One region of the Mesorhizobium sp. B2-2-4 genome, then DNA from elsewhere that is predicted to be linked to it. Evidence: riboswitches for the same ligand, from Rfam matches in the RefSeq annotation. Region 1 holds a riboswitch; each other region holds the start of a gene.
What was found. A riboswitch is a leader RNA that binds a small molecule or an ion and turns the genes downstream of it on or off. The one in region 1 is predicted to bind cobalamin.

Region 1 (5,655 bases):
GCCGCCCAGCGTCTGCCAGAAGAAGGGCTGGACGCTCTCGAAACCGAGCGGCAGGATCTGCCTGACATAGGCGGCCGGGTCTTCGAGATTGGCCCGCACCATGGTGCCGATCCTGATGTCGAGAAGCGGGTCCGCCATGGTCATCCTTCCTGCCTGGGGATTTCGATCCGGCGCCCGGTCTCGGCGCTTTCGATCGCCGCGAAAACCATGGCCAGGCTCTTGATATTGTCGGCGCCGCGCGTCTCCGGCTCGGTGCCGGTTTCCACGGCGCGGACGAAATCTTCCATGACGCCGAGATGCCCGCCGATGCGGTCGGCAGGGTCGAGCGGCGGCACCGCTACCGGCACGACCTTGTCGAGCAGGCCTTCGCGTTCCGGCAGCACGGCTTCGGCCTTCAACTCGTCATGACCATCCCAGGTCAGGCTGCCGCGTTCGCCGACGATGCGCCAACTGCCTTCCCAACTGGTGCGGAAACCGTCGGCGCACCAACTGCCGCGATAGGTGAACATCTTGCCCTGGCCGAGCTCGAAGGTGGCGCTTGCCGACGATCCCTGCCGGTACCAGGAATTGGCCGGCTCCCATTCCCGGCAATACACTTCGGTCGGCTCGCCATCGACCATGTAGCGGGCGGCGTCGAATGTATGGATCGCCATGTCGAGCAGCAGCACATGGCGCATGCCTTCGCGGAAACCGCCGAAATGCGGCGCAATGAAAAAATCGGCATGGATGCTGGTCGCAGCGCCGATGGCGCCGGAGCCGAGGAAGCGCCGGATGCGCCGGACGTTGGCGACGTAGCGGCGGTTCTGCACCACGGCATGGATGCGCCGGGCGCGCCGCGCATCGTCGATGATGGCGCGCGCATTGTCCGGGCTGTCGGCCAGCGGCTTTTCCGTCAACAGATGACAGCCATGGGCAAAGGCCGAATTCGCCACGGCGCGACGGGCGGCAGGCACGACCACGTCGAACACCGCATCGGGTCTGGTCTGGGAGAGAACGACGTCGAGATCGGTCCCGATCGCGACCCCGGCGAGGTCGTATTCGCGTGCCCGCTGGCGCGCCCTGTCGGCGTCGAGGTCGACGAGACCGACGATCTTGACGGCAGGGGATTGGCTGATGGCCTCGAGCCAGGTTTTGCTCATGGCTCCGCACCCGACCAGGACGACGTGCATCATCCAGCGCTCCTCCGGCCAACCCCTCCTGGCTGGCACCCACGGCAGTCCGTAAATGACTTCCGTAAACGTTTACGATGACACACCCGATGGCATATATTGTCAATCGGATTTGTACCGTCGGCTCTGAAACGCCTTGGCCGCACGACCGGCTGGTGCTAGCCAGAAGCAGGAGGGGGAGGTCTTGGCGTCCAGCATTCACGATCTTGCGCGGCACCTGAACATTTCGATCGGTACAGTCTCGCGCGCGCTTAACGGGCGCGCCGACGTGAACGCCGAGACACGCCAGCGCGTGCTCGAGGCGGCCCGGAAGCTCAATTATTCACCGAACCACTCGGGCAGGAACCTACGCCGCGGCACCACCCATGCCGTGGCTTTCATGCTGCAGCCGCATCCGGGCGACCAGCAGTATGGCGAGCCGTTCTTCATTCCGTTCCTCACCGGACTGCAAGCGACATTGGCCGAGTGCGGGCTGGACCTGATCATCGTCATGGGCGCGCCGGCGGATTATCAACAGGAGCGGCTGCGCCGCGTCGTCGAGACGCGTCGTGCCGATGCCGTCGTACTGGCCTGGACGCGGCGCGAGGACGATCGCATCGACTATCTGAGCAAGGCCGGCTTTCCCTTCGCGACGCTCGGCCGAAGCCGGTCCGGCGACGACAGCTATCCCTCTCTGGATCTGGATTTCGAGAAGGCGGGCGCCGATGCGGTCGACCGGCTGGTTGCGCGTGGCCACCGCCGCATCGCCGCCATCCGGCCGTCGCTTGACCTGAATTTCGGTTATCTGTTTCTGGAGGGTTATTGCAAGGCGCTGCGGCGGCACGGCATCGAAGTCGATCCCGGCCTGATTGTGGACGGTTTTATCAACGAAGCCAGTGGCTACGCGGTGACACCGCAAGTCATGCGGTCGAAGGATCCGCCGACCGCGATTATCTTCAACAACGACTCGATGGCGCTCGGCGGCTGCAAAGCGCTCGCCGAAATGGGGATCAAGCCCGGGCAGGATGTCGCGGTGATCGTCATCGTCGACACGCCGCTCTGCCGTTATTTCTCGCCGGCGCTGACCGGCTTTCGTCCGAGCCTTGACCCGATGGGGCGGCGGCTCGGCGAAATCCTGCTCGCCTCGCTCCCGGCTTTCGCCGGCGCGAAAGGGCCAGAGATCATTCGCGAGGTCTGGCCGCTGGAACTGGTGGCGCGCGATAGTGATTGACCACACGTTTGTATCGTTATAACAGAACATGCATCGACCTTGCCTCGACGCTGCCTGCATCCTAGGCTGCGACTCGTGATGGTCCCCGCGCCGCAAGGCGAGGGGTGAAAAGGGAACATGGTGAGGCCCGATTTTCGGGTCGAAGCCATGGCTGCCCCCGCAACTGTAAGCGGCGAGCAAAATCCGAGAAGCCACTGGCCGGCAAGGCTGGGAAGGCAGGATGGCGCAACGACCCGCGAGCCAGGAGACCTGCCATCTGCATGGGTTGACCGGACGGGGTGTGCCGGGAGGAGACGCGGGGTTCGGTCTTGTCGACCGGTTCAAGCCAGCTTCCTTCCGTCGCCATTTTTGAAAGTGACGGAAGTTGGACGGCTCCATCGATCGCATTCACTGCATTCCCATGCATCGCATCATCGTGTGCACGCTTTGCCGCGATATCGCCACCGAGGTGAATTCAGGCCAGCGTCCGGCAGGATTGGCAAGCAAGACGCTGGCCCGTATTCCGGCAGGCCCTGCAAGGAATTGCCCATGACCGCGCCGCTTCTCGATGCCCGCGACCTGGCCGCAGCGGCGGATGGCCTGCATCTGGTGTATCCGGTCAGCCTTTCGGTGGCGGCGGGCGACCGTCTCGCCATCATCGGTCCCAACGGCGCCGGCAAGACGACATTGCTGCGCATGCTATCGGGCATGCTGAGGCCGAGTTCGGGCGAAGTGAAGCTAACCGGGCGCTTGCTGGACAGGATTTCGACCGCCGAGCGGGCGCTGCACATCGCCGTCGTCGGCCAGACCGATCAACCGGATCCACGGCTGGCGGTGATCGACTATGTCGAGCTCGGCCGGGTTCCGCATACCGGCCACAGGCACAGGAGCGAGGAACGCGACATTGTCGTCGAGGCGCTGCGCCGGACCGGGCTGTTGCCGCTGCTTGGCCGCACCATCGGCTCGCTGTCGGGCGGCGAGCGCCAGCGCGCCCAGCTTGCCCGCGCCATCGCGCAGGAGCCGAAGATCCTGTTCCTCGACGAGCCGACCAACCATCTCGACCCGCGGGCGCGCAGCGAGTTGCTCGAACTGGTTGCAGGCCTCGGCATGACCGTGATCGCGGTGCTGCACGATCTGGCGCTGGTGACGCCTTTCGCCACCAGGGTCGCGGTGATGAGCCATGGCCGGTTGCATGTGCTGGCGCCGCCACGCGAAGCACTCACCCAGCAGCTGATCCGCGAGATCTTCGGTATCGAGGTCTTTAGGTTGCGCCACCCGACGGAGGACCGCGAGCTGACGGTGTTCGAGGTTCCGAACCGTGCCGCGCCATCTTCGTGATCGAAGCCATTTCCGGCAGATCCTGTTCAACAAGGAGCAACATCCGTGAAACGCCTTGCCGTGTCTCTTGCCTTCTCCCTGCTCGGCTCTACGGCCTTCGCCTTTCCGGTGACGGTCGACAGCTGCGGCAAGCCGCTGACCTTCGACGCGCCTCCAAAGCGCGCCGTCATTCACGATCTCAACATGGCCGAGATGGCCTTCGCACTGAAGCTGCAGCCGTCGATCGTCGGCCTGACCGGCATCACTGGATGGTACAAGGTCACTCCCGAATTCAAGGCCGAACAGAGCTCGATCCCCGAACTGGCGCCCAAATATCCGACGCTGGAAAACCTGGTCGCTGTCGAGCCCGACTTCTTCTTCGCCGGCTGGTATTACGGCATGAAGCCGGGCGGCGAGGTGACGCCCGATACGCTGGCGCCACACGGCATCAAGACCCTGGTGCTGACGGAAAGCTGCGTCCATCTCGACAAGAACCGGCCCGCCGCTTCGATGGACCTGCTCTATGGCGATGTCGAGAAGCTGGGCAAGATCTTCGGCAAGGAGGCCGAAGCGGATAAGCTCGTCTCCGGCTGGAAGGCGCAGCTCGCCGAAATCACGGCCAAGGTCGGCGACCGCAGGGGAACGCGCGTCTTCCTCTATGATTCCGGCGAGGACAAGCCGTTCACATCAGGCAAGTTCGCCATTCCCAACGCCATGATTTCCGCGGCCGGCGGCGACAACATCATGGCCGACATGGACACCAGCTGGGGCAACACGGATTGGGAGACGGTGGCCTCGCGCAATCCGCAATTCCTCATCCTGCTCGACTATCAGGATGGCGGCGGCTACCGGAAGCTGCTCGATTTCCTGAAAGCGCATCCGGCAATGAAGGAGACGGACGCGGTCAGGAACGAACGCTTCGTGGCGCTTCGCTATGCCGAACTGACCCCCGGACCGGCCAACATCGAAGCGATCGGCAAGATCGCCAGGGCGATGCATCCGGAAGCATTTTAACCGGGAACATGACTTTGCGGCACAAGGCATTCCTATTGGCCATGACGGCGGCGGCGTTGGCAATCGCCGCGTTCGCGCTGCTGTCGATCGCCTATGGCTCGACGATGATTCCGCTGGGCGACGTCGTTGCAGCACTTGGCCATGCGATCGGATTGAAGGGGCATGACGTGTCCGGCCCGGTCGGCAGGATCGTCGTCGACCTCAGATTGCCGCGCATAATCCTGGCCATCTGTGTCGGCGGCGGCCTGGGCGTGGTCGGCGCGCTGTTACAGACGGTGACGCGCAACGATCTTGCCGATCCGTTCCTGTTCGGCCTCTCGTCGGGAGCCGCCGCCGGCGCTGTCTCCGTCATCACCGTCTTCGGCGACAGTTTCGGGATCTGGACGCTACCGATCGCTGCGTTCACCGGCGGTATTCTGGCGGCTTGCGTTGTGCTTTTGCTGGTTGCGCGGGTGAGGGGACAAGGCCCCGAACGGCTGATCCTCGCCGGACTTGCGGTCTCCTTCATGTTCACCGCATTGACCAATTACCTGGTCTTTGCCGGTGACCAGCGCGCCGCCCATTCGGTGCTGTTCTGGACGATGGGCGGGCTCGGCCTTGCGCGGTGGGACAATATCTGGCTGGGTGCGCTTGGGGCCGGCACGATTGCGGCGTACGGGCTGTGGAATCATCGCCGGCTGGACGCTTTCCTGGCCGGCGAAAATGCCGCCGAAAGTCTTGGCGTGCCGGTGGCGCGAATGCGACGGACGACGTTTCTGGTCGCCGCTTTTTCGACCGCGATCCTGGTTTCGGTCGCTGGCGTCATCGGCTTCGTCGGCCTCATGATCCCGCATCTGTCGCGGCCGCTGGCCGGCGCGCTGCATCTGCGCCTGATCGTAAGTTGCGCGCTGTTCGGGGCCGTGCTGTTGCTGGCAAGCGACCTTCTGGCGCGCACATTGCTGCCGCCGCAGGAACTGCCGATCGGCA
Region 2 (5,655 bases), on a different contig from region 1:
GACCTCATCGCCTATCGGCAACGCAAGGAAACACTGGTCGAACGCGTGGCATGCTCCGAGATCGACACGCTCGGCGGCAAGGCGCAGGTCTTCACCTACACGCTGCCCTGGGATTCCATGCACCATGTCGCCGTCGTCTTCGGCGACATCCGCGACGGAGAAGAGGTGCCTGTGCGTCTGCACTCCGAGGACGTGGTGACCGACGTCTTCGGCACCAGCCACCGGCTGGACGCCATCATGAAGGCGATGGGCGAGCGCAAGCGCGGCGTCATCGTCTATCTGCGCGAGGGCTCGGTCGGTGTCGCCCACCAGGAGCGCAACCGGCCGGCGAGCGGCGACCGGGAGGACCACGAAGAGGCGCGCCGCCGCGAGAATGAATGGCGCGAGATCGGGCTCGGTGCTCAGATCCTGAAGGATCTCGGCATTTCCTCGATCAATTTGATCGCCTCGCGCGAGCGCCACTATGTCGGCCTCGAAGGTTTTGGCATCCACATCGCCAAGACCGAGATTCTCTAGGTTCGACGGCGGCAATAGCGTCCGACCCGCTGAACCGGACGCGTCATGGTTCATTCCGCGGCAGCGACGGCCGCTTCACACCCATCCAACTCGCATTTGTGAGTGGCAAGACTGCGCTGGCCGAGCAGCACCGTGACCAGCGCGATGCCGCCCGCGACCACCGAGACCCAGAACCCGTTCTGGGCGCCGAACGCATCCACCACCGCGCCGGCGGCGAAAGAGCCCAGCGCCATGCCGATGCCGATTCCCGTTGTCACCCAGGTAATGCCCTCGGTCAGCATCGCTTCCGGCACATGCCGTTCGATCAGGCCGAATGCCGTGATGAAAGTCGGCGAGATCGCCACGCCGCTGATGAAGACGGTCAGCGCCAAAATCGGCACGCTGTCGGCGGTGAGCGGCAAAATCGTGCTGACTGCGATGATGGCGACCGCGACGGTCAGCTGGCGCTGTAGCGGCGTCTTGAGGTTGAGCGCGCCGACCACGATGCCCAACACGAACGATCCCAGCGCATAGACGCCGATCACCAGGCTCGCGGCACCGGCTTGGCCGAACTGCTTGGTGATCGCCACGGTGCTCACTTCCGTCGTCGCGAAGGTCGCGCCGATGAAGATTAGGGCGAAGGTGATGATCTGTACCGGCCGCAGGCGGATTGCCGAGCCAGTCGAACCATGGTCCACCGGCCGCACTTTCGGCTCGGTCGATCGCTGCAGGATGAATGCTATCGAGCCCAAAGCGAGAAACAACGTGCTCGCCAGCATGCCTGCTTCCGGAAACAGCGCCGCACTGAGGCCCACCGACAGCGCCGCGCCGGCGATATAGACCAGTTCGTCGGCCGCCGATTCGAAGGCGAAGGCGGTGTTCATCTCCGGCCGGCCGCGAAAAAGCTCGGTCCAGCGCGCGCGCACCATTGCCGGCATGCTGGGCATGGCCGCTGCCAGCAGCGCCGACACGAACGATGTCCATACCGGCCAATCCTGGTTGGCCGACGCAATCAGCAGCAGGAATGCCAGCACGGAGATGATGGTGGTGGGCACGACGATCCATGTCTGGCCGAGGCGGTCGACCAGCCTGGAGATCTGCGGCGCCAGGAAAGCGTTGGCCAGCGCGAATGTCGCCGAGACGGCACCCGCCAGCCAGTATTCGCCACGCGTCTGCGACAGCATCGCCACGATGCCGATCGGCGCCATGGCGATCGGCAGGCGCGCCATGAAGCCTGCAGCGGCAAAGCCCTTGGCGCCAGGGGCTCGAAAGATCTCGGAATAGGGGTTCTGCATGGTCCGTTCCTCGACAAAAGGCGATTCGGAAATTACATACGATGCGTATGAATACTAAATAGATCATACGTCGCGTATGTCAATTGGCATACGTGACGTATGTGGATAAGGCCAGAAGAGATGCACAAGCCCCGCAGGGAAATGATCGCCGAAACGCGCGCCAAATTGATTGCCGCGGCCCGGCATGCGTTCGGAACGATTGGTTATGCCGAGGCATCGATGGATGATTTCACCGCATCGGCCGGGCTGACGCGCGGTGCGCTCTATCATCATTTCGGGGACAAGAAGGGGCTTTTGCAGGCGGTTATCGCCGAGATAGACGCCGAGATGGCGGCACGGGTGAATGAGGTTGCAGCGAAAGCACCGACCCGCTGGCAAAGCTTCGTCGACGAATGCACGAGCTACATCGAAATGGCGCTGGAGCCGGAAATCCAGCGCATCATGTTTCGGGACGGTCCGGCCGTGCTGGGGGATCCCGCGCAATGGCCGAACGCCAATGCCTGCGTCGCGTCGATGACCGATCACCTGACGACGCTGCAGGGCGACGGGGTGGTTGTCCCGGGCGTAGACCCCGAGACCGCGGCACGGCTGATCAACGGGGCGAGCAGCCAGGCGGCGCAGCGGATCGCCAATTCGAACGACCCGGAAGCGACGTCGAAGACCGTGGTGGCGGCATTCAAGCAACTGCTCGAAGGATTGTTGAGGAAGGATGCCGGAGCCGCCTGACGACGGCAGGCCGCCGGCAGCTCTGGGCATGCCGTATCGGCAATCAAATCAAGAGTTTGTCAGACTTTTCGCATGTTGCCGCCTTGAGGCGTGCGATCGTTGATTTGAGCGGAACTTCGCCCTGTCCGCAAAACGTCTCGCTCATGATCAGCTCGGGCAGCGGCCGCCGCCGCCCCCAGCCATGTGTTTCGAGGTCCGGTTTCGGCGCGAACTCCGAGACACGGCCGACACAGAGATAGGCCACCGGCGTCACATGCTCGGGAATCGACAGAAGGCCTTTCAACGCCTGCGCCTCGATAATGCTGACCCAGCCGACGCCGACGCCTTCGGCGCGCGCCGCCAGCCAGAAATTCTGCACCGCGCAGACCGTGCTGTAGAGATCCATCTCGGGATTGTGCCAGCGTCCCAGCGGCGAACCCTGTGAGCGTCGGCGGTCGCAGGTGATACAGATATTGAGCGCGCTTTCGCAGATGCCTTCCAGCTTGAGCTTGCGGTAGAGCGCCCGCCGCTCTTCCTCGATCGCCGGCAATTCCTGCTCGCGCGCCGCGAGGAACAGGTCGCGCACCTGTTCCCGTCGTTCGGTGCCACGAATGACGATGAAATTCCATGGCTGCATGAAGCCGACCGATGGCGCGTGATGGGCGGCAAGCAGCAGCCGCGCCAAGACCTCGTCGTCGACGGCCTCTGATGTAAAATGGCTGCGGACATCGCGCCGCGTGAACATGGCGCGGTAGACCGCATCGCGCGCCATCTGGTCGAATCCGTCACCCACGGGGATGGTCATATTGTCCGGCATCGCTTGTCCCCTTGCGATTGCAATCAACTGCCGTCCGCCTGACCATGCGGATGACGATGCCTGCCAGGCCGGTCTTCTGGCTCGGGATCAACCCGCATCCGGCGCCTTCCCGTCATCGACAGTGGCATTTACCGGCGCGGTCCCCCTTACAGCGTTGGGCACGCCACGGTATCAAACCGTGTTCCCGATTCTCCCGCTCGCGGCGGGCACCAGGCAGTGGCCGGGACTTTACGACGAAGGCCCTGCGCCGCCAATCCCCGTGGCGACGCGAACGGACGCAAGCGCGATTTTCCCCAACCATCAGGCCGCAACGCATGGCCATCGCCGCGCCAGGGCACTAGATAGGGAGCATGGCCACTCGTCTCTACACCCATCCGATCTTCCTCGAGCACATCACGCCACCCGGCCATCCGGAGCGGCCGGACCGCTTGCGCGCCATTGAGCGCGTGCTCGACGACGAGGCTTTTGCCGCGCTCGACCGCCTCGAGGCGCCACAAGGCGATGAGGCCACCATTCTCTACGCGCATCCCGAGGATTTCGTCGAGCGGGTACGCGCCGCCATTCCCGAGACGGGCATCGCCCGCATCGATGCCGACACAACGGCCAGCCCGAAGAGCTGGCAGGCGGCGATCACCGCGATCGGAGCCGCCAACGCCGCCGTCGACGACGTCTTTGCCGGCAGGGCAGACAACGTTTTCGTCGCCGCCCGGCCGCCCGGCCATCATGCGGAGAAAGCGACGGCGATGGGCTTCTGCCTGTTCAACACGGCGGCCATCGCCGCACGTTATGCACAGCGCAAACACGATATCGAACGCGTCGCCATCGTCGACTGGGACGTGCATCACGGCAACGGCACGCAGGATATTTTCTGGGACGATCCGTCCGTGCTTTATTGCTCGACGCACCAGATGCCGCTCTACCCGGGCACCGGAGCAAAGAACGAAACCGGCGCCGGCAACATCGTCAACGCGCCGCTTGCGCCGCAGACCGGCAGCGAGGCGTTCCGCGATGCCTTCCTGTCGCGCGTGCTGCCCTCGCTCGACAATTTTGCACCCAACCTGATCATCATTTCGGCCGGCTTCGATGCGCATCATCGCGACCCGCTGGCCGAGATCAACCTGACCGAGGATGATTTCGACTGGGCGACCGGCCAACTCATGCAGCGCGCGGCGCGCCACAGCGGCAACCGGCTCGTCAGCCTGCTCGAGGGCGGCTACGATCTGCAAGGATTGGCATTTTCGGTCGCCGCCCATGTCGGGCGACTGATGAAAGGATGAATGATGGCTGGTGAAACCAACGAAGACGTCAAGGCGATGAGCTTCGAACAGGCTCTCGACGCGCTGGAGAAGATCGTCGATGATCTGGAGCGTGGCGATGTGCCGCTCGACCAGTCGATCAGGATCTACGAGCGCGGCGAGGCGCTGAAGGTGCATTGCGACCGGCTGCTCAAGGCGGCCGAGGACAAGGTGGAGAAGATCAGGCTGTCCCGCGACGGCAAGCCGGTCGGGACGGAGCCGCTGGACGCGGATTGAGGCACGCAGCCGTCTCTCTGGTTTTTGACACGATCATGATTGAGGATAGAACGCGTCCCGATTGAAACGGCTCCAGGACAAGAGGAGATACGGAAGCGATGTGCAGAAACATCAAGACCCTGTTCAATTTTGATCCGCCGGCGACCAACGACGAGGTGCGCGATGCAGCCCTTCAATTCGTTCGCAAGCTGAGCGGAACGACGCGGCCTTCGAAGCAGAACCAGCACGCATTCGACCATGCCGTCGAGGCCATCGCGGCGTCGGCGCGCGAGCTTCTCGATTCGCTTGAAACCAACCAGCATCCGCGCAATCGCGAGGAGGTTGCGGCCAAGCTGCGGGCGAAGGCGGCGATCCGCTTTGCCTGATCTGGCCAAAGCAGCCATCGGCCGCTGACAAGGAGAGTTCATGAGCTTCTTTCCCGGGAAGGATCCTGAAGCCGGCGATGCCTTTGCCAGCGACCAGATCGAATTGATGGTCATTCCGAACGCCAAGGACATTGGCGGTTTTCAGGTTCGCCGCGCCTTGCCGACCGCCAAAAGGCGGCTGGTCGGTCCCTTCATCTTCTTCGACCGCATGGGCCCGGCCATCCTGCGTGCCGGTCAGGCGCTCGACGTCCGGCCGCATCCTCATATCGGCCTGTCGACGGTCACCTACCTGTTCGACGGCAGGATCAGGCATCGCGATTCGCTCGGCACCGAGATGGTGATCGAGCCGGGTGACGTGAACCTGATGACCGCCGGCCGCGGCATCGTCCATTCGGAGCGCACGCCGGAAGAACTGCGCGGCGCGCCGATGTCGATCTCGGGGCTGC
Region 3 (5,655 bases), on a different contig from region 1:
CGGGGCGTCTCCCGAAGCCTGATGAAGGCCGCGACCCGGTCCGCCACCTGTTCGACGCGATCGGGTTCCGGCCGGTTGGCAAAGGCGCGGTGGCCGAGCGCCGGGTCGGTCTCGCTCTCGCCCTTGAACGAAACGGCGCCGGCCAGGATGCGGCCGTCGAGTTCGGGCAGCACGACATGCATGGCGAGGTCGGCGGGCGCAAGCCCGCGCTGGTTCTTCTCCCATACGTCGCGGCGGGTGGTGGCGACGATCACCTGGAAGACCGGCACGCCGGCGCGGTCGAACAGGGTCTCGACGCCGGGTTCGGCGCCGGACGCGAACGCGGTCGCAGTGATGATGGCGGCGGGCTTGAGCTGGGCAATCGCGGTTTCAACAAAAGCCAGAGATTCCGGGTCTTTCAGGCTGGAGACGAAGATCGGCACCGGGAGCATGCCGCGCTGCCGTAGCGCCTCGAAAAGCGCGTCGATCGGCGCGACATCGGCGGCGAGCAGCATCGAGCGGTAGAAGAGGACGGGAATCACGGGTGGGTTGACGTTGCCGGCGTCGAGTTCCGTCACACCCCCCTCTGTCCTACCGGACATCTCCCCCGCAAGGGGGGAGATTGCTCTTTCATCGACGATTTCGCCTATCGCGGATGGTCGAGATAAATCCCTGTCCAAGGGGACAGAAGAGGAGCCGGCCTTGATGACAGCCGATCTCCCCCCTTGCGGAGGAGATGTCCTGCCGGACAGAGGGGGGTGTGTAGGATCGTCAACATTCGATAAGTGCGGCTTCTCCACGACTCCGCGCCCCGGCTCATAAAACCCGGCTTTCGGCACGCTAACCGGTTCGGCAAGTTCGGCATCAGACCCCGCCAACCGCGCCAGCCTGCGCACCAGCGCGCTCATATTGGCCGGGCCGCCCTGGCGGAAATAATTGAGCAGCCCGTCCAGTTCCTCGCGCGGCAGCGTCGAGGCTTCGATCAGCCTGATATCCTCGTCGTGGCTTTCACCGGGAAGCAGTGCCAGCTTTATGCCGCGCTCACGGGCAACCACGGCCAACTGGTCGCAGCCGTAGCGCCACCACTCGTAACCGCCGAGAATACGCACCAGAATGACTTTGGCGTTACGGGCGACGCTGTCGATCCAGAGGTCGACAGACATGGGGTGGCGCAGGTCGCGCAGCGCGGCCAGCCGCATCGTGGGCAGCCGATCGGCGTCGCCTTTCCAGGCCGCTGCCAGTCCGGCCAGGTCGCTGTCCGTGAAGGACAGCGCCACCATTTCCGCCGGCGTCTGCCGCAGATCGACCGGCTCGGCGAGATCGTCGAGCGAGGCGGATGTGGTGGTGAGGATGTGCATCGCGGTCGGTGTTGCCTCAGCCGGCGAGGATATGCTCGATCGCCGGGCGGTTCAGCCCCTTGAGGCCGATGACGACCAGGCGCGAGCGGCGGTCGTCGTCAGCCGTCCAGGCGCGGTCGTAGTAATGATTGACGCGCGGACCAACGGCCTGGAGCAAAAGCCGCATCGGCTTGCCGCCGACCTCGACGAAGCCTTTCACCCGCAGCACGTTTTCCTGTTCGGCGGCGGTGGCGACGCGCTTTGCCAAGTCGTCCGGGTTGGCGATCGAGGGGATGTCGACGATGAACGTATCGAAGTCGTCGTGCTCGTGGTCGAAAGCGCCGTCATGATGGGACTTGCGGTTCTCGATGTCGTCCTCGACGGCGAGGCCTAGCCCGAGCAGCACGGACGGATCGACCTTGCCATGAGCCGTCGGCACGACCTTCACGGCGCGGGCGGAGTGTTCGCCAATGATGGCGTTGGCGCGAGCCGAACCTGCGGCATCCATCAGGTCGCTCTTCGACAGGATGATGAGGTCGGCGCAGGCGATCTGGTCCTCGAACACCTCCTCGACGGGGTCGTCGTGGTCCAGTGTCTGGTCCTGCGCGCGTTGCGCCTGCAGGGCGTCCATGTCGTTGGCGACGCGCCCCTCGGCCAATGCCGGACCGTCGACCACGGCGATCACGCCGTCGACTGTCACCCGGCTCTTCACTGTCGGCCACTGGAAGGCCTGGACCAGCGGCTTGGGCAGAGCCAAGCCTGAGGTCTCGATCAGGATGTGGTCGACCTTCGGCGTCAGCGACAGGATCTGGTCGAGCGCCGGGACGAAATCGTCGGCGACGGTGCAGCAGATGCAGCCATTGGCCAGTTCGACGATGTTTTCCACCGGGCAGGTGTCGATGCCGCAGCCCTTGAGGATCTCGCCGTCGATTCCGATGTCGCCGAATTCGTTGACGATGATGGCGATCCGCTTGCCGCCCGCGTTTTCCAGGAGATGGCGGACCAGCGTGGTCTTGCCGGCACCCAGGAAGCCGGTGACCACGGTACAGGGGACGCGGGAGAGAGTGGCGGCGGAAACTGCGGCGGTCATGATCAGTCCTTCAGCATGTCGAGGGGAGGAATGCGGGCGACGAGGCCGCGCTTGAGGGAATCCGGGCGACCACGCCACGGAATGAGGCCGTTGGTCGAAGCGGCGAAGAGTTTCGCGCCGGTGACGAGATCGGCGCCGCTGGCGATGTTCAGGTCGCCGAAGACATAACTCCAGCAGCCGTCGCGAAGAATCGCGGCACTGAGACGGCGCTTGCAGTTGCCGAGGCATTCGACGGTGCGGACACGGACATTGTCGGCCGTTGCGGCTTGGCGCGTATCTTGAGCCAAAACTTCGCCGGCGCGGGGATGGGCATCGGAACCGGTCTCGTCGCGGCAGGAAGCGCAGATGATGACAGTGACGCCGGCCAAGGCGTCGCTATCGCCAGACAAGTCGCTATCGCCAGACAAAATGTCCGCTGTTTCAGCCGGGAAACTGCTGTCGCGTTCCAAATCGGGCTCCTTGCCCGGAAAACCCGCCGGGCGATCGGATTCTTATGTCTCAGACGGCAGGTCTCCTGGCTCGCGGGTCATCGCCTTCGTGCCGCCTTCCCGGGACCGTCCCAGTGGTTTTCGGCCTTGGCTCGTCGCTTACAGTTGCGGGGACAGCCGCGGATTTGAAATCGAGATTTCGCACCGCATTCCCTCTTGGCTCCTCCCTTTGCCGAGAGGAGACCGTCTGGAATGGATTTAGGCTCTTGCAGGCGGCGGTGTCAACGCGCGTCTACGACACGGCAATGTCGGCGAGCGGCTGCCCAAGGTCGCCGGCGGGCGTAACCTCGATCCGTTCGAGGCCGAGCCAGCCCTGCATCTGCGTCAATTCCTGGAAGAGTTGCGCGGCGGTTTCAGGCGGCGCGCCGGGCTCGGCATAGGCCGCGTGGACGCGTAGCACGCTGGCCGGCCGGTCGGCCTTGAGGTCGACGCGCGCCACGATCCTGTCGCCGAGCAGGAACGGCAGGACGTAATAGCCGTATTGCCGTTTTTCGGCAGGGGTGTAGATTTCTATGCGGTAGTGGAAATCGAACAGCCGCTCCGTGCGCGAGCGCTCGAAAACGACCGGATCGAACGGCGCCAGCAAGGCGCGGGCCTCGATTTTTCGTGGAATACGGGCCTCCTTATGGAGGTAAGCCGGTTTGTTCCAGCCCTCGACACGCACCGGCACCAGCTCGCCTGTTTCAACCAGCTCCTCCAGCCGGCCCTTCATGTCGGCCGGCGACAGGCGGAAATAGTCGCGCAGGTCGCTTGCTGTCGCGACGCCATGAGCGCGGGCGGATATCCGCAGCAATTCCCGATGCGCGTCCTCGGCAGACGGCACCGGCAGATCGAGGATCGCCCGCGGCAGTACGCGCTCGGGCAAATCATAGAAGCGTTCGAAGCCACGGCGGTGCGCGGTGGTGATGCGTCCTGCCCAGAACAGCCATTCGAAGGCATGCTTGGCGTGGCTCCAGCCCCACCAGCCGCCGGACCCTTTCTGGCCTTCGAGCGCGGAGGCGGCGATCGGGCCGCGCTCCGCGACCTCGCGGTAGATCTCTTCGATATAGGCGGCGTGCTCGCGGCCCCATTTGGCGAGACCCAGATACATTTCATCGCCACGCTCCGCGCGCTGCATGCGCCAACGCATCAGGGGATAGGTCTCGACCGGCAGGAAGGAAGCCTCGTGCGCCCAGTATTCGAAAACCGTGCGCTTGCGCGTGACGGCGGCGTTGTCGAGCAAGGCGAACGGGTAGGGGCCAAGGCGCGAGTAGAGCGGCATGTAGTGAGCGCGCACCACCGCGCTGACGGAATCGATCTGCAGCAGGCCGGTGCGCGAGAGCACGCGGGCGAAGTGGCGTCGGTCGGGCGTGCCGGCGGGGCGGGGATCAGTGAACCCTTGGGCGGCGAGCGCGATGCGCCGGGCCGTGGCAAGCGAGATCTTTTCCTTCATTCGGATGCGACTCTGATGGCTTGTTGAGCGTCGTTCGGACGGTTGATTCCGGCCATGCTAGCAGGGTTTTGGCGGCAACTCTGTCAGGAGAGAAAAGTGGAGTAAAAAGCGAAGGAAATCAAACAGGAGCGGATCGGACCAGTTTCTTCCCTTCTGCCGTCCAGGCCAGTGTTTTGAACAAGGTTTGACTTGCTTCGCCGGAAGCGCTGCGCTAACCCTCGCCGCGTTGCAGCAAAGGCCCCTTAAAACGGTTCAGCGGTTAAACTGTCACGCTTCCGCAATAGGGTCTGGTGCTGTAATCAAAATGGATTGGCGCCAACGGAAAGCCGCAGCATGAACGCACTTCTCAGTTCGTACCTGCCCATCGTCCTGTTTATCGCAGTGGCGGCGGCTGTCGGCGTCGCGCTTATCGTGGCGCCGTTCCTGGTGGCCTATCGCAATCCCGACCCGGAAAAGCTTTCCGCCTACGAATGCGGGTTCAACTCGTTCGATGACGCCCGTATGAAGTTCGACATCCGCTTCTACCTGGTGTCGATCCTGTTCATCATCTTCGACCTGGAAGTGGCCTTCCTGTTTCCGTGGGCGGTGTCGTTCTCGAAAATCGGCATGCTCGGTTTCTGGTCGATGATGGTGTTTTTGGCGGTGCTGACCATCGGCTTTGCCTATGAATGGAAAAAAGGAGCGCTCGAATGGGATTGAGCGACAGTTCCGGCACGCTCGTCGCGCCGAAGCCCAAGGGTCTGATCGATCCCAATACCGGCAGGCCGGTTGGGTCCGATGATCCGTTCTTCCTCGAAATCAACAACGAACTCGCCGACAAGGGCTTTCTCGTCACCTCGACCGAGGCGCTGATCACCTGGGCGCGCAGCGGCTCGCTGATGTTCATGACCTTCGGCCTCGCCTGCTGCGCCGTCGAGATGATCCACACCTCGATGCCGCGCTACGATTCGGAGCGGTTCGGTGTTGCTCCTCGCGCGTCTCCGCGCCAGTCCGACATCATGATCGTTGCCGGCACGCTGACCAACAAGATGGCCCCGGCGCTGCGCAAGGTCTACGACCAGATGCCGGAGCCGCGCTACGTCATCTCGATGGGCTCCTGCGCCAATGGCGGCGGCTATTACCACTATTCTTATTCGGTGGTGCGCGGCTGCGACCGCATCGTGCCGGTCGACATCTATGTGCCCGGCTGTCCGCCGAGCGCCGAAGCGCTGCTCTATGGCATTCTTCTGCTGCAGAAGAAGATCCGCCGCACCGGCACGATCGAACGGTAAATCCATGGCCGCATCCCTGAGCGAACTGTCGACCTATCTCGGCGAAAAATTGATTGGC
Region 4 (5,655 bases), on a different contig from region 1:
CCAGACACTGCCGATCAGCAGCGGCTGGTGAATCAGGTAGAAGGCCAGGCTGTGCCGGCCGATGAAGCCCAGCGGGTTGGACCAGCGCCCGGGTGCCACATCTGCCAGGCGCGCCAAGGCGCCGAAGCCGGAGGCAAGCTTGGTCGCTCCGAGGCCCACAAGCACCGCACCGAACCACGGGAACAGCGGGACATAATCGTTGGAGTGTGGGTTGACCGCGGAAAGGCCGACCCACCACAGCCAGGGGTGATCGAACGATTCCAGCCGAAAATAGAAGGGAATGGCGATGACCGCCGCGGCGATCGGCAGTGTGAGCAGCGCCGGCAGGCGCAGGAATGCCAGCCCGAGCAGGCTCGCCAGCGCGATCTGGTGCAGGATGCCGAAGAAGATCCACCCGTCCGGCGTGGCGATACGGGTGGCGACCGAAATGGCGATCGCCGCTCCGGCGACCATGGCGAAGCGTCTCCAGAAGCCGTTCCAGCGGATCTCTTTGCCATGGGCGAGATACAGGCTGACGCCGACCAGGAACAGGAAGGTCGAGGCGATGCAGCGAGCATAGAACTTCCACCAGCCGAAGGCGGTCAGGCCGGGATCGGTGTAGCCGAAGAATTCCAGGTCCCAGGTGAAATGGTAGCTCGCCATGGCGATCAGCGCGATGCCGCGCAGCATGTCGATGGCGACGATGCGCTTGGTCTTCGGCAACTCCGCGGCGGGCATGGTCGGCGTCTGGATGCTCATGGTCTCGCGATCTGATTCAGCCCCGCACGAGGACTATCACGGTTACGCCGGACAAAAGAAGGCCGTGAGCTTCGATACGGACGATCAGCCGGCGCTGCATCAGGCACCCCTTTAGGCCAGCACCGGAAAGCCTTTGACCGGCTTCGTTTTAACCGGGGCACGTCGGTTTCCTGTTACCGGTCGCGAAATGATGGCCGCAGATTTGGCTGGTGATTCTGCTTTGGGGAAGCAATGTCCACGCATGTGCGCCATCCGATCTGGCTACCGGCCCTCAAGGCCGCGGATGCCCGCACCTTCGCCTCGCTCTACGCGGTCGAATCCTTCGCTCGCGCCACGGTGTCGAGCGTCATCCCGATCCAGGCCTACGAGATCCTCCACAACGAGCAGATCGTCTCGATCCTCTACACCATCGTGGCGATGCTCGGCCTGTCCGTGACCCTGTTCATGCCGATGCTGATCCAGCGCTTCGCGCGGCGCTGGGTCTACACGGCGGGCGCCTGCCTGCTGGCGATCGGCTCGCTGTTCTTCGTCACGCATACGCTCGCAGGGCAATTGGCCGGCATGCTGTGCCGTGTCATGGGCGCCAGTGCGCTGTCGATCACGCTCAACCTCTACATCATGGACCACATCCGCAAGACCGATTTCATGCAGGCCGAATCGCTGCGCATGGCGTGGTCGATGTTTGCCTGGACGGGTGGGCCGACGCTCGGCATCTTTCTCTACACGCGCTTCGGCATCTATGCCGCGCATGGCGCGGTCGCCGTATTCGCCTTGGCCCTGCTGGCGTTGTTCTGGACCTACCGGCTCGGCGACAATCCCTCGATCCGGCCGGGCAAGACGCGCCCGGTCAACCCGCTGGCCAATATCGGCCGCTTCGTCGCGCAGCCGAGGCTGAGGCTGGCCTGGCTGATCGCCTTCGGCCGCTCCTGCTTCTGGACGACTTTTTTCGTCTATGGCCCGCTGTTCATGGTCATCACCGGTGAGGGCGAACTTGCCGGCGGCATTCTGGTTTCGGCAGGCAACGCGCTTTTGTTCATGGCGATTTTCTGGGGCAAGGCCGGCAAGCGCTTCGGCGGCCGCAGGACCATGACTTTTGCCTATTTCGCCATGTCGGTGGTGCTGCTGGCGGCGGGTGCCGTCGGCGAAAGCGCGCCGCTCGTCACCGGCGCCTTCCTGCTGTGCGGCGCCTTCTTCACCATCGCGCTCGACGCGCTGGGCTCGACCGCCTTCATGCGCTCGGTCCGCTCTTATGAGCGGGCGCAGATGGCTGCGGTCTACCGCACTTATCTCGACTTTTCCGAACTGACGCCGCCGCTGGTCTACTCGGTGGTGCTGGCCTTTTTCGGACTGGGCTCGGTTTTCGTCACGCTCGGCCTGCTTGCGGCGGTCTGCGGTTATGTCACCTGGCGGTATCTGCCGAAGTCGCTGTGAAGCTTACGGCACAAGCGCAGCATGTCGTTCGCGTACCCAATCGTGGAAGCGGTGGAGGTCGTACTCCTCCGGCATCAGCACGCCGGCCTTATGGCGCATGGAGCGCAGCCCTTTCTGGTTGACCTCGCAGATCGCGGCATCCTCCTCCAGCACCTGGGTGCCGAATCCGACGATGTTGTCGATGTCGGTGGCGGCGAGCGCGTCGGGCGCGAACAGCCATTCGGCGGTCAATTCGGTCTGCTCGGGGCCAAGCGGCACCAGCCGTACGGACCTGACATAGTCGACGTGGCCGACGATGAACATCGAGGGCAGGCTGGTGGCGTAGGTCTGGCCGGCGGCGCGCTCGGCCGGCGTCAGGCCCGAAAAGACCGGCCCATGCGCCCGGCCGTCACGTGACCATGTTTCGGCACCCGCCCGCAGCCCGCCGGAAAATTCCGGCGCGTCATTGTCGGCATGGCGGGTCCATTCGGGGTCGTCATGCCGGCCCATCAGGCCGCGGCCGTAGATCGGCACCAGCCGCGACAGGTCCTTGTGGACGCCGGGGCAATGCAGGCATTCGTTGAAGTTTTCCCAGAAGATCTTCCAGTTGCAGTTCATCACCTTGCGCAGCACATGGCCCGATACCAGCGATTCCAGCGGCCAGTTGCCGAGATCGCCGGAGGCCGGGTCGAAGGATGAGTGCGCCGAGCCGGCGGCATCTTCCGCGAGATTGACGAAGACGAAGCCGCGCCAGACCGACAGCGCGACGCGATAGAGCGGATGGTCCGCCTTGTCGAAACCTTCGGGCAGCGTTTTCGATGGCACGCGCACGAGCTCGCCGCGCAGCGAATAGGACCATGCGTGGTAGGGGCAGGTGATCAGCCGCGCCTTCAGCCGCCCCTCGCGTTCCTGGCAAAGCTGCGATCCGCGATGCCGGCAGGTGTTGTGGAAGGCGCGCAGTTCGCCGGTATCGTCACGCAGCACGACGATCTCCTGGCTGCCGACACGGAAGGTGCGGAAAGCCAGCGGTTGGGCGAGATCAGCTTCACGGCAGACGAGCAGCCAGTTCCTGTACCAGATGGCGTCGAGGTCGCGCTGGTAGGCCGCCGCATCCCAATAGGCCGAGGACGGCAATGTCGGCTCGGCCCGGGTGAGGCCGTTATAGGGGGCGTGCTGGCTCTGGACGGGCTGCATGGCTGGCCTCCTGTGAGGATGGCAGCCGACACCCGGCCACGGAAATTGTCAATTGCAGCGGAGCAAGCGGCCGGACGGCGCTAAAGCGCTTGTCGCCGTCGGAATTTGGTTTGCCGGATGCGGCGATTTTCCCTATAGTCACCTTCGTCGTCGGTTCCGATTGGAGCCAAGAGGGAATGCGGTGCGGGCAGATTTGTTGCCCAATGCCGTGGCTGCCCCCGCAACTGTGTGCGGTAGTCCTCTCCATATGCCACTGAAGATTTTCTTCGGGAAGGTGGGGAAGGGCGCTGATCCGCGAGCCAGGAGACCTGCCGGCGACAGGAAACTGACTTCGATGCCCTCGGGTGGAGGGTGAAAGGACAAGACATGAATACCGCTTCCGTCTCCCTCGGCGCCTCCATCTCCTCGCAGTCGCGCCTCCTGCAGCTCGCGCTCGCGGCGCTGCTCGGCGTTTTCGTCGTAGGCTTTGTCGGTTTCTCGCATATCGACGCGGTCCACAATGCCGCGCACGACTATCGCCACTCGATGGCGTTTCCCTGCCACTGATAGGGATTTGACATCATGAACCTGTTTCGCAACGTCGTGTTCATCGCGGCGATCGCAGGGCTCGTGGCCGGTGTCGTTCTCGCCTGCATGCAGGCCTATGCCACCGTGCCGTTGATCCTGAAGGCGGAAGTCTACGAACAGGCCGGCGGCGGCCACCACCACGACCATACCGCACCGGCCCCGACCGACAACAACGCCATGAACTCTGCCGCCCCGGCGGGCAATGCCATGAGCTCCGCCGCGCCGGCAGCCGCTGAAGCTGTTCCGGCTGAAGAGGAAGGCTGGGCGCCGGCCGACGGCTTCGAGCGCTTCGCCTTCAGCGTGCTTGCCAACATCGTCACCGGCATCGGCTTCGCGCTGGTCCTGGTCGCGGTTTCGGAATTCGCCGGCGGCATCGGCAACTGGCGCCAGGGCGTGTTCTGGGGACTGGCCGGCTTTGCCGTGTTCACGCTGGCGCCGGGCCTCGGCCTGCCGCCGGAACTGCCGGCCATGCCTGCCGCCGAGCTTCTGCCACGCCAGATCTGGTGGACGGCGACGGTGGCGGCGACGGCGATCGGCCTTGCCCTGATCGCCTTCCGCAAATCACTGCCGCTGGCGATTCTGGGCGTGGTGTTGATCGTCGCGCCGCATATTGTCGGCGCGCCGCAGCCGGACAGTTTCGAGACGCCGATCCCGGAAGGCCTGCACCATCAGTTCGTGGTGGCGGTGACAGTGACGAACCTGGTGTTCTGGCTCGTGCTGGGCGCTGTCGTCGGCGTGGTGCGTGGACGCTTCACCGGCAGCGCGACGAGCCTGCGCGACAGCTTTGCCTGATCGCGGAAGACTGACCTTCATCATCGGCGGTGCGCGCTCCGGCAAGAGCGCGCACGCCGAAACGCTGATGACCGCCTTGCCTTCGCCATGGGCCTACATCGCCACGGCGCAACCTTATGACGACGAGATGCGGCAGCGCATCGCGTTGCACCGGTCGCGGCGCGGCGAGGGCTGGACGACCATCGATGCACCGCTAGACCTTGTCGGTGCACTCGAGGCCCTACCGGAGGACCAGCCGGTGCTTGTCGACTGCCTGACGCTGTGGCTGACCAACCACATGCTGGCCGAACATGATGTAGAGGGCGCATGCCGGCGGCTGGCTGACATGCTGTCGCGGCCGCGCGGACCCTGGTTTGTTGTATCCAACGAGGTCGGGCAAGGCATCGTGCCGGACAATGCGCTGGCGCGCCGGTTTCGCGACGCCGCCGGCCGGCTCAACCAGCAGGTCGCGGCGATTGCCGAGACCGTGCTTTTGATGGTGGCGGGGCTGCCGCTCAAGGTGAAGTGACATGACCGACATCGACGAAAAGGACGAAGAGCGCCACCGCGCCAAGATGGCCAAGCGCAAGGCGGTCCAAGACGCCGAGGTGGCGAGCAAGACGGTCGAAAAGGGGCTGCTGATCGTCAACACCGGTCCCGGCAAAGGCAAGACCACGGCTGCCTTTGGCCTGGCGTTGCGCATGCTCGGCTATGGCAAGCGCGTCGGCGTCGTCCAGTTCATCAAGGGCAAATGGCATACGGGTGAGAAGGAGGCCTTCGCCGCCTTCGGCGACCGCGTCGTGTGGCACGCGATGGGCGAGGGGTTCACCTGGGAGACACAGGATCTGAAGCGCGACATCGCGGCGGCCGAGGCCGCCTGGGCCAAGGCGCTGGAGCTGATGGCCGATCCGTCGATCAGTCTCGTCGTGCTCGACGAACTCAACATCGCGCTGCGCTACGAGTATCTCGATCTGG

Region 2: another riboswitch for cobalamin. It lies ahead of bluB (5,6-dimethylbenzimidazole synthase); the one in region 1 lies ahead of FJ959_RS18685 (ABC transporter ATP-binding protein).
Region 3: another riboswitch for cobalamin. It lies ahead of FJ959_RS17090 (DUF1636 family protein); the one in region 1 lies ahead of FJ959_RS18685 (ABC transporter ATP-binding protein).
Region 4: another riboswitch for cobalamin. It lies ahead of FJ959_RS17265 (CbtB domain-containing protein); the one in region 1 lies ahead of FJ959_RS18685 (ABC transporter ATP-binding protein).

The regions. Positions count from the first base shown of each region.
Region 1 is NZ_VFWB01000007.1:17,385-23,039, forward strand. Features, by position in the region: gene FJ959_RS18670 (sugar phosphate isomerase/epimerase) at 1-138, opposite strand, end outside; gene FJ959_RS18675 (Gfo/Idh/MocA family oxidoreductase) at 141-1,172, opposite strand; gene FJ959_RS18680 (LacI family DNA-binding transcriptional regulator) at 1,354-2,379, shown strand; cobalamin riboswitch at 2,442-2,651, shown strand; gene FJ959_RS18685 (ABC transporter ATP-binding protein) at 2,908-3,696, shown strand; gene FJ959_RS18690 (ABC transporter substrate-binding protein) at 3,742-4,689, shown strand; gene FJ959_RS18695 (iron ABC transporter permease) at 4,698-5,655, shown strand, end outside.
Region 2 is NZ_VFWB01000002.1:413,884-419,538, forward strand. Features, by position in the region: gene ribB (3,4-dihydroxy-2-butanone-4-phosphate synthase) at 1-516, shown strand, start outside; gene FJ959_RS07090 (MFS transporter) at 567-1,790, opposite strand; gene FJ959_RS07095 (TetR/AcrR family transcriptional regulator) at 1,911-2,516, shown strand; gene bluB (5,6-dimethylbenzimidazole synthase) at 2,560-3,312, opposite strand; cobalamin riboswitch at 3,361-3,541, opposite strand; gene FJ959_RS07105 (histone deacetylase family protein) at 3,663-4,589, shown strand; gene FJ959_RS07110 (exodeoxyribonuclease VII small subunit) at 4,593-4,844, shown strand; gene FJ959_RS07115 (DUF2277 domain-containing protein) at 4,943-5,209, shown strand; gene FJ959_RS07120 (pirin family protein) at 5,250-5,655, shown strand, end outside.
Region 3 is NZ_VFWB01000006.1:215,339-220,993, forward strand. Features, by position in the region: gene FJ959_RS17080 (cobaltochelatase subunit CobN) at 1-1,337, opposite strand, end outside; gene cobW (cobalamin biosynthesis protein CobW) at 1,354-2,406, opposite strand; gene FJ959_RS17090 (DUF1636 family protein) at 2,409-2,855, opposite strand; cobalamin riboswitch at 2,893-3,097, opposite strand; gene FJ959_RS17095 (winged helix-turn-helix domain-containing protein) at 3,127-4,326, opposite strand; gene FJ959_RS17100 (NADH-quinone oxidoreductase subunit A) at 4,660-5,025, shown strand; gene FJ959_RS17105 (NADH-quinone oxidoreductase subunit B) at 5,016-5,597, shown strand; gene FJ959_RS17110 (NADH-quinone oxidoreductase subunit C) at 5,602-5,655, shown strand, end outside.
Region 4 is NZ_VFWB01000006.1:249,608-255,262, forward strand. Features, by position in the region: gene FJ959_RS17250 (DUF1624 domain-containing protein) at 1-738, opposite strand, end outside; gene FJ959_RS17255 (MFS transporter) at 970-2,169, shown strand; gene FJ959_RS17260 (aromatic ring-hydroxylating dioxygenase subunit alpha) at 2,173-3,342, opposite strand; cobalamin riboswitch at 3,477-3,673, shown strand; gene FJ959_RS17265 (CbtB domain-containing protein) at 3,709-3,888, shown strand; gene FJ959_RS17270 (CbtA family protein) at 3,904-4,701, shown strand; gene cobU (bifunctional adenosylcobinamide kinase/adenosylcobinamide-phosphate guanylyltransferase) at 4,694-5,209, shown strand; gene cobO (cob(I)yrinic acid a,c-diamide adenosyltransferase) at 5,211-5,655, shown strand, end outside.